2 regions of the Nocardioides thalensis genome follow, and region 2 is predicted to be linked to the other one. Evidence: predicted binding sites of a transcription regulator. Region 2 holds the regulator's gene; the other holds the start of a gene.
What was found. Region 2 encodes LexA, which represses DNA repair genes until DNA is damaged. Its sites were predicted from a motif close to TCGAACANNTGTTCGA; they were not measured.

Region 1 (4,207 bases), 610 kb from region 2:
GGCCGGACCACCGAGGTGGTCGCTGCCGGGCTGGCCTTCGCCGCCGGGATCCCCGGCATGCGGCGGTTGGTGTTCGAGCCCGACGCCCGCAACCAGGCCTCGGTCGCCCTGCTCGACCGGCTCGGCGCGGAGCGCGGCCCGCTGGTCGAGCTCAAGACGTCGGTCAGCGAGAAGCCCGCGCAGTTCTTCTTCCTCGGCATCGAGGCCGTGCGACGGCTCGTCGAGCGGGAGGCGGCGTCGGTGCCGCAGTGAGCGCGGTCAGGCCTGGTCGTCGTCCTCCAGGACACGCACCGTGTACTCCGAAGGCATCGGAGCGACTGCGCCGTTGAGGACGAGGAGAACGTGCAGCGCGCTGGCGAACGCCCCAAGAGCGATGAAGCCGGGCTCCTCGGTCACGAACACCACCACTGCGGCGATCAGGGGCCATATGAAGAGGATGCCGAGCACCTTCCCGGCGACGCGGACGAGCCACGTCGCGAGATCGGTGTTGTGGATCATCTGCGCGAGAGCTGGGTTGTTCTCCTTCACGCGCCGACAGTAAGCGTCGCGCAGTCACGCGCTATGGGTTGGTACCGAGGACTCGTGCTACGAAGGCCGCCTTGGCCGCGGTGTACGCCGGCCGGTCGCCGGCGTGTTCGCGCAGGAGTCGCCATTTGAGGTCCCGATATTCACGTCGAAGCGCTGCATCAGATCTGAGTGCATCCCGGAACCGCAGGCGGAGTCGCGACTCAGCCGTGTCGACTTCGATCAATGACAAGTAATGGGTTCGCAGCTTTTCAGGCCCTTTCGGGAGGAAGACCCTGCGGTCGTACACGCGCTCGGCCATGTAGGTGTACCCATGCTCGACGAGTAGGGGAACCACGGCCGACCAACCATCGAACGACGGCAGCGACGCCTGCATGTCGATGATCGGTTTAGCGTCGAGACCTGGGACCGATGTGCTTCCGATGTGCTCGACCTCAAGAATGCCCGGCACATTCGCTAGGAGCTTGGATCGCTCACGCTCGAACGAGCGAGGCCACTCCGCGCTGTACGGGCGGAGCTCCAACGCTCCGCGTGCCAGGCCCACGGGGTGGTCCACGTAACGAATCCTAGGCCGCCGCCGGCCCAAGCCAGTCGACGAGCGCGATGCGGGCCTCAGCGCCCGACCGGGAATCCAATCAACTCACGCGGCGCGGCCGGGAGGTTTGGCTCGGGCGGGGGTGAAGGACCATCGGTTGCTGGTGTCGATGGGTGGTGGGGGTGTCCACACGGGTTTTCCGGTGTCGTCGTCGATGGCGACGGTCCAGGGGGTGTGGTGGATGGCGGTGTGGTGTTTGCGGCACAACAGGATGAGGTTGTGCAGGGCGGTGGTGCCGCCGTCGGCCCAGTGGTGGATGTGGTGGGCGTCGCAGGCGATGGGGAGGCGGTTGCAGCCGGGGAAGGCGCAGTGTCGGTCGCGGAGGACGAGGGCGTTCCAGATGGCGGTGGGGACGGTGCGGGTGGTGCGGCCGATGTCGAGGATCTGCCCGGGGGTGCCGAGGATGGTGGGGATGATCTCGGCGTCGCAGGCCAGGCGTCGTACCGCGGCTGCGGAGAGCCGGTCGCCGGAGGGCAGGAGCCCGTCGGTGTCGATGTGCTTGTCGAGGTGCCCGGTCTCGGTGAGGCGGGTGGTCAACGCGTCGAGAGATGTGGTGATGGTGATCCGGGCAGAAGTGCCGTGGGCGTGGGGTAGTGAGTCGGTGGCTTGGAGGCGGCGGGCTGCTTCGACGAGGGCGTCGAAGAGGCGGGCGCCGGACTCGCGGGGATCCTTCCCGTCGTGGCGGCAGTCGGGGTCGGGACACCCGTGGGTGATGGCCTGCCCGGTGACGGGGTCGCGCCATTTCTTGGCGTCGGGTTCGCCGCCGCAGGCGCCGGGCTCGGTGGTGATCGGCGCGGCCAGCGGCATGAGGGCGGTTTTGACGAGCTCGGTGTCCTCGGCGGTGCCGTAGCCCTTGATCTTGTAGCCGCCGAGCTTGTCCTTGGTGAAGGTGAGGAACCGGGCGCGGTGGGCGGAGCGTTCGGCCTTGTCCTTCTCGGTGTCCCACGCCAGGAGGGTGCCGTCGGGGTCGAGGTCGTGGATCACGTCGGTGATGTCGTGGTCGAGGTCGGTGGCATCACGCTGCTCACCGACGGCCAGCTCGAGCAGCTTGCCGGCGGCGGCCTGCCGGAGGTCGTCGACGTGGGGGAGTTTCGCCACGTTGGACCCGATCACGCTGGCTTGGGCCAGGGACACCTCCCCGTTGGTCATCGCCTCCCGCACGTGGGGGAGGTCGGCGGTCTGCTTGGCCACGCGCAGGTAGGTCGCGCCGGCGCCTTTGTGGCCGCCCAGGAGATGGGTGAGGAAGTCCTTGGTCGTGGCCCAGCCCAGCTTGTCGGCGGCGCCGGTGGCTTCCAGCTGCTCGGCGACCTCGACCAGGGCCGCGTCGGCGTACGCGCGGATCTTCGCGATCGCCACCGCGGCCTCAGGAAGCAGGGAGTCCTCGACCTGGTCCCACTGCCCGCCGGCGAGGTCCGCGCACGCCTGGACCGCGGTTGCGGCCGTGTCGAGCGCGGTGGTGGCGGTCATGCGCTCATCCTATCGAACAAATGTTCGAGAGACAAGAGTGATAGCCACCGAAGTGAGGGAATTTCTCCGGCTGCATGACGCCCGACAAGCGACCGCGACGAACCGACCACCTCGCTCGTGCCCAGCCGCTTGAACCGCAACCACAGGAGACCTCACAGCCGACCGCCGGAGGTTTCGAGGCTCCTCGCTGCGCTCGTCGCACCTCAACCACCGGCGGCACCTCAACCACCGGCGGCGCCCCACCCGCCGGCAGCACCAGCGAGCGACAAGCGCAGCACCAGCGGCCGCGCCGAGTATCGGCACATGACCGCAACCCCTCTCACCGCGCTCCGCCCCGCCCGACTCGCGGCAGCCATCGTCGCCGCGCTCGCACTCCTCGCTCCGGCGGGCCTCCACGTCGCTGCCGACGCCCGCCCCGCGCCGAAGTGCGGGGGCAAGACCGTGACGATCGTCGGCACCGATCGGTCCGAGACGATCCGCGGCACCGACGGCGACGACGTGATCCTCGCGCGTGGCGGCAAGGACAAGGTCCTCGGCCACGGTGGCACCGACCACGTCTGCGGCGGCGCCGGCAACGACCGGATCATCGCCGGCAACGACGACGGGGGCTACTACGACGGGGAGGGCGGCGCCGACGTCGTCGTGGGGCGCGGCGATCACGCCGTGCTCGAAGGCGGTCCCGGGCCCGACGTCCTGTCCACGACGAGGGACGGCAGCCTCTTGGTCGGTGGTGGCGGCGACGACACGATCATCGGCGGCGACCACAGTGACAATATCCGGGCCGGCGCAGGTGACGACCACGTCGAGGCCGGAGGGGACAACGACCTCGACGTCGACGGTGGACCCGGTGACGACGAGGTGGACGGCGGCCCCGGCAGCGACCTGATCCGCGGCGGAGACGGAAACGACACGCTTCGTCCCGGCGGCGGAGCCGGCGGCTTCGCCCACGGAGAGGCGGGCGACGACACCCTCGTCGCCGGCGACGCGGGGCAGGGACTGTCCGGCGGATCGGGCGACGATCATCTCGAGACACGGTTCGAGGGCACCTTGCTCGAGGGCAACGCCGGCAACGACTGGATCTTGGGGTCGGACTTCGAAGACCACATCGACGGTGGTTCCGGCGACGACAACCTCTTCGGCGAGGGTGGCGACGACCTCGATCTCGAGGGCGGTGACGGTGCGGACGGCTGCGTCGGCGGCGCGGGTCGGGACCGCTGCGACGGCGGTTCGCCGGGCACGACCGCCAACACTCCCGAGGACCCCGATACCTGCGAGGCCGAGGTGAAGGTCTCCTGCCGGGGCTCCCTGCTCCCGCAGCGCTACCAGCTGCACCTCGAAGGCACCCGGACGCGGGTGCACGACGACTCCGCCATGAGCGCTCACTGGGAGGCCACGATGATCCTCGTCCGGGTCGGCAACCCGGACACCTCGGCGCTCTGGCAGTACGAGTCCGGCCACGGCACGTTCGAGGTGAGCGGTCATTACGCCTCCTGCACCTACACCCACGAGGGCACCCTGGACAGCGGGTTCTCGGCCGACCTCGGCATGGTCGTCCCCGCTCGCGAGCAGTACTGGCTCGACGTCGTCGTCGGCGGTGAGGGCCTGCGGTCAGCGACCTGC
Region 2 (4,207 bases):
GTAGCCCGGGCCGGTCGGGCCCGGGCGTGCCGAGACCTACGGCGTGACCGCCGCGCTCACCTTCTGCATAACGCCGTCGTCGCGCGAATCGCCCATGCAGCTGTAGTCCGGCATGGGGTAGTTCGAACCGTTCCAACAGTCGAACCGACTGCTTCCGTTGACGATCGTGACCTCGACCCATTTGGTCGCCGCGACGTCGAACGGGATCGGCGCGGCCGCTCCGTCTGCGGTGACGAGGGTCTGCGTCTGCGCACCACTCACCGGCTTGGTGACGATGACCGCGTGGCCACCGGACGGGGTATCGGCGAGGTCGAACGTCAGGTTGAGCATCGACAGAGGGCCAGTCTCGTCTGTCGGCACGTAGCGGACGGTGCGCGCGGTGAGGTGGTCGTAGGAGCGCCCGAAGCCCTGCGTCGCGTCCGGCGCGAGCGAGAACTGGTCGACCAGCGGCGTCCGCGGGTAGCCGTCCTTGTTCTCCGGGTCGGCCGCGACCTCTTGGTACTCCTGCGGGTAGGTCCGCGACGGCTGGCGGTTGCCCGCGGCGAACTTCGCGTACTCGGCCTCCAGGGTGGTGCCGTTGGCCTGGAGCGTCTGCACGACGGAGGCGAGGGAGTACTTCGCCCGGTCCTTGCCGGTCGCGCCGTTCCACATGTCCAGCACCAGGTCGTCCATGCCCGCGACCTTGGTGCCGTAGCGGTCGGTGAGGTAGCGGATGAAGATCCAGGTGCCGTAATGGAACAGCCCGTCGTATGCGAACGTGTCGAGCGACGTGAGCGGGTTGGAGATCGGGCCGTGTGGCAGATAGAAGGCGTTGTCGTTGATGTGGTCGTAGACCTCGTCCTCCGCCCAGGTCGCGGTGGCCTCCATGAACCAGGCGTCCTCGCCGTAATCGTGAGCGAACTGGACGTTGTGGAAGTACTCGTGCGCCGCGGTCACCTTCATATTTTCGAGCGGCGTATGGGCCGGAAACTGCTCACTGCTGTAGTCGTTGTCGAGAACGCAGAAGCCCCACGTACCGCCGTGCTTCGGCGGACGAGGATCGTCGGTCGTGCAGTACCCATACAGGTTGTTCGCGCCGATGTCGCCCAGGTACACGTCGGGCTTTGAATTGCCGCCGCGTCGTCCATCGCGGAACGGCCTGCGATAACCGGCGGCGATGTACTTCTTGTGGACCGCCGTCATGGTCCGTAGAACGTTGCGGACGTACTTGAGACTCCTGACTCCGTGCCGCTCGCTCTGCCGCTTCGTCTGCCAGTGCACGCAGATGACGGACGAGCACTTGCGTTGCGACTTGCTCGGCCGCAGCGGCCGCGCGAGTAGCTGATTCGCCTGCGCCCGCTGCACGCCTGTCAATTGACCTCGGAGGAGCGCGAGGTCGCGGAGCTCAAGGGTGAGTGAGCGAGCGCCGTTCTTGCCTTCCCCGGCGAGCAGGTCCTGGACCCGCTCGAGCGCCTCGATCGCGCGCTGCGCGCGGTGGGGGTTGGCGTCGGGGTCCGGCTCCGCCGCAAGGGTGGTCGCAGCAGGCGTGGGCGTCGCGCTTCCGGGGCTGGCGAGCGCGGGGACGATCAGCCCCAGCGTGCACAGGAGCAGGAGAGCGCGGAGCAGCGGGTGGCTGCGACGTGGCATCAGGCGGCCTTCCGGGTCGTGGACCGAGGACCCGGCCGACCCTACGCCCTGCTGCTCACACGCGCCGAAGTACGGCGGTGACCTTCCCGAGGATCGTCGCGTGGGTGCCGTCGATCGGCTCGAACGCCGGGTTGTGGGGGAGCAGCCAGACCTGGCCGTCCTTGCGCTGGAACGTCTTGACCGTCGCCTCGCCGTCGATCATCGCGGCGACGATCTCGCCGTTCTCGGCGGTGTTCTGCTGGCGGATCACGACGTAGTCGCCGTGGCAGATGGCCGCGTCGATCATCGACTCGCCGCTGACCTCGAGGAGGAACAGCTGGCCGTCGCCGACGAGCTGTTTGGGCAGGGGGAAGACGTCCTCGATGCGCTCCTCGGCGAGGATCGGGCCACCGGCCGCGATCCGGCCGACGACTGGGACGTTGGTGGCGGCGGGGGCCACGTCGCCGATGCCGGTCTCGTCGACGGACGACTCCTCGCCGGCGGAGATCGAGCGGCGCGCGGCCATGATCTCGGGCAGGAACACCTCGAGGGCGCGGGGCCGGTTGGGGTCGCGCTTGAGGTAGCCCTTCTCCTCGAGCACGCGGAGCTGGTGGGCGACGCTCGAGGTGCTGGTGAGGCCGACGGCGGAGCCGATCTCACGCATGCTGGGCGGGTATCCCCGCTCCTCGATGCTGTCCTTGATCGTGGCGAGAACCCGCTGCTGGCGCGGGGTCAGGCCGGTCGCGTCGGGGGGACCGTCGGGAAGCTCGCTGACTTTCTTCGCCATGGCCTGACGGTAACGCGGATCACGCACGACTTCAAACACGTGTTCGAACCGGGCGTGTCGGGTCCAGGGTGGTCGAGTAGCCGGCTCGCCCTGGCGAGCCGGCGTGTCGAGACCCCGACACGCCGTCGAACAAATCTTCGAACAGGTCCTTGATTCGTTCGAACACGTGATCTACCGTCGTACATGCGTTCGATCGAACGTCTGATCGACAGGCTCTCCGGATTGTGTCGGACCCGGTCGGTGGACTCAGACCAACGCACGACAGATCCGAGGTCCTGACCGTCAGGGCCGCTTCCCCCGGAGGTCACCCGATGAGCACCACGACTATCGCCCCGACGCTTCAGCTCCGCCCCGCCAGCCGGGTCCGCCCCGCCTCGCAGGTGCGACTGACCCGCCGCGGCCGGCTGACGATCTTCCTGCTCGGGCTCGCGCTCGCCTTCGGCGCCGGCCTGTGGCTGGCCGCCGGGTCGACCGCGACCCAGGAGCAGGGCGTCGCCGAGGTCGAGGTCGTCACGGTCGACCCGGGTGACACCCTCTGGGACATCGCGGCCGACGCCGCCGTCGACGGCAACGTCGGCGCGATGGTCGACGAGATCCGCGACCTCAACTCGCTCGACTCGAGCATGGTCTACGCCGGCCAGGAGCTGCGCGTCCCGCTGCCTGCCGCTGGTTGAGGTGCGAGGCGCCCCAGCGCCGAGCCTCGAAACCAAGGCACTTGCTTCGTCTGCCACCTCGACCCCGGCGGACGACGGGCCCTCGCCCGGGGCCCAGGGGAAGACGAGGGGCGGGACCGCGCACGGTCCCGCCCCTCGCAACTTTCCCAGGGTGGTCGAGTAGCCCGTCAGCCGGTGAGGATCGGCCGCGCCTCGACGGCCCGGAGCGACTCGGGCGAGCCCTCGATCGTCACCGAGCCCGGCACGGTCTGCCAGGCGCCTCCGTTGACCCGATAGTCGGCGACGTAGGTGGTGTCGAGCCGCGGCCGGTAGGCGCCGGCCTGCAGGTAGTTGTGGGTGATCTGGAGCTTCGGGTACGGCGCGCCCGGGTCGCTGGTGCGGAGCTTCTCGCCGTCATCGAAGTGCCAGGTGTAGGAGTGCACGTCGATCCGCAGGTCGACGCGCTGGCCGAGGAGCGTGACGCTGCGGAACAGCCGCTCCTTCTCCGTGTAGAAGTTCGTCTCGAAGTTGACCAGCGTGCGGCCGTCGGGTGGCTCGATGATCAGGGGGGAGGCCGGCAGCGGGATGCGCCGGAACGCTTGGGCGATCATGCCCGGCGTTGGGCCCTGGAAGACAACGTCGCCGGGGCAATAGAGGTAGTCCCAGAGGGTTTCGCCGTCGGGCGCTTCGATCCACTCGCGGTAGGCGTAGGACCCGTCCGGGCAAACAAACTCTGGTGCGCAGGCCCCGCCGTTGCACATTGGGCCGTGGTGGTACTCGCCCTCAGGTAGCGCGCCGCCATCGTCACCTGCGTTGTCGGCGTCGCCGGGGTCGCCCGGCATTTCCGATTCGCCCTCGAGTCCGAAAAAGCCGTCGCCTGGATCGACGTCGACATCCGCTGCGGCTGGCGCCGATGAGAACAGGATCGTCAGCGCCGCGCTCGCCACGATCAATCGTGCGTCCACGTCGCCACCTGCCACCGCTCCCGTACGAACTCGACGAACATCACGTGCGACTTCGTCCCCGCTGGGTAAACCTGGTTGAGTTCGCCTGCGCCACGGACGGCCTGCCTGCCGACCGAAAGGTCCGCCGTGATCGCCCACGCTCCGCCGGGTTCGGAAACGATCTTCGAACTCTCGATGCGATACCCGCGACCGGTGAT

Region 1: the regulator LexA is predicted to act here: its motif matches at 2,600-2,615, upstream of HNR19_RS00225 (HNH endonuclease signature motif containing protein).

What each region holds. Positions count from the first base shown of each region.
Region 1 covers NZ_JACCFP010000001.1:45,748-49,954, forward strand. Annotated here, with positions in the region: gene HNR19_RS00210 (GNAT family N-acetyltransferase) at 1-252, shown strand, start outside; gene HNR19_RS00215 (hypothetical protein) at 259-528, opposite strand; gene HNR19_RS00220 (GrpB family protein) at 560-1,081, opposite strand; gene HNR19_RS00225 (HNH endonuclease signature motif containing protein) at 1,166-2,587, opposite strand; gene HNR19_RS00230 (calcium-binding protein) at 2,891-4,207, shown strand, end outside.
Region 2 covers NZ_JACCFP010000001.1:652,413-656,619, forward strand. Annotated here, with positions in the region: gene HNR19_RS03185 (ATP-dependent DNA helicase) at 1-4, shown strand, start outside; gene HNR19_RS03190 (MXAN_6640 family putative metalloprotease) at 37-1,626, opposite strand; gene lexA (transcriptional repressor LexA) at 1,682-2,392, opposite strand; gene HNR19_RS03200 (LysM peptidoglycan-binding domain-containing protein) at 2,704-3,066, shown strand; gene HNR19_RS03205 (PKD domain-containing protein) at 3,234-4,010, opposite strand; gene HNR19_RS03210 (DUF6318 family protein) at 3,995-4,207, opposite strand, start outside.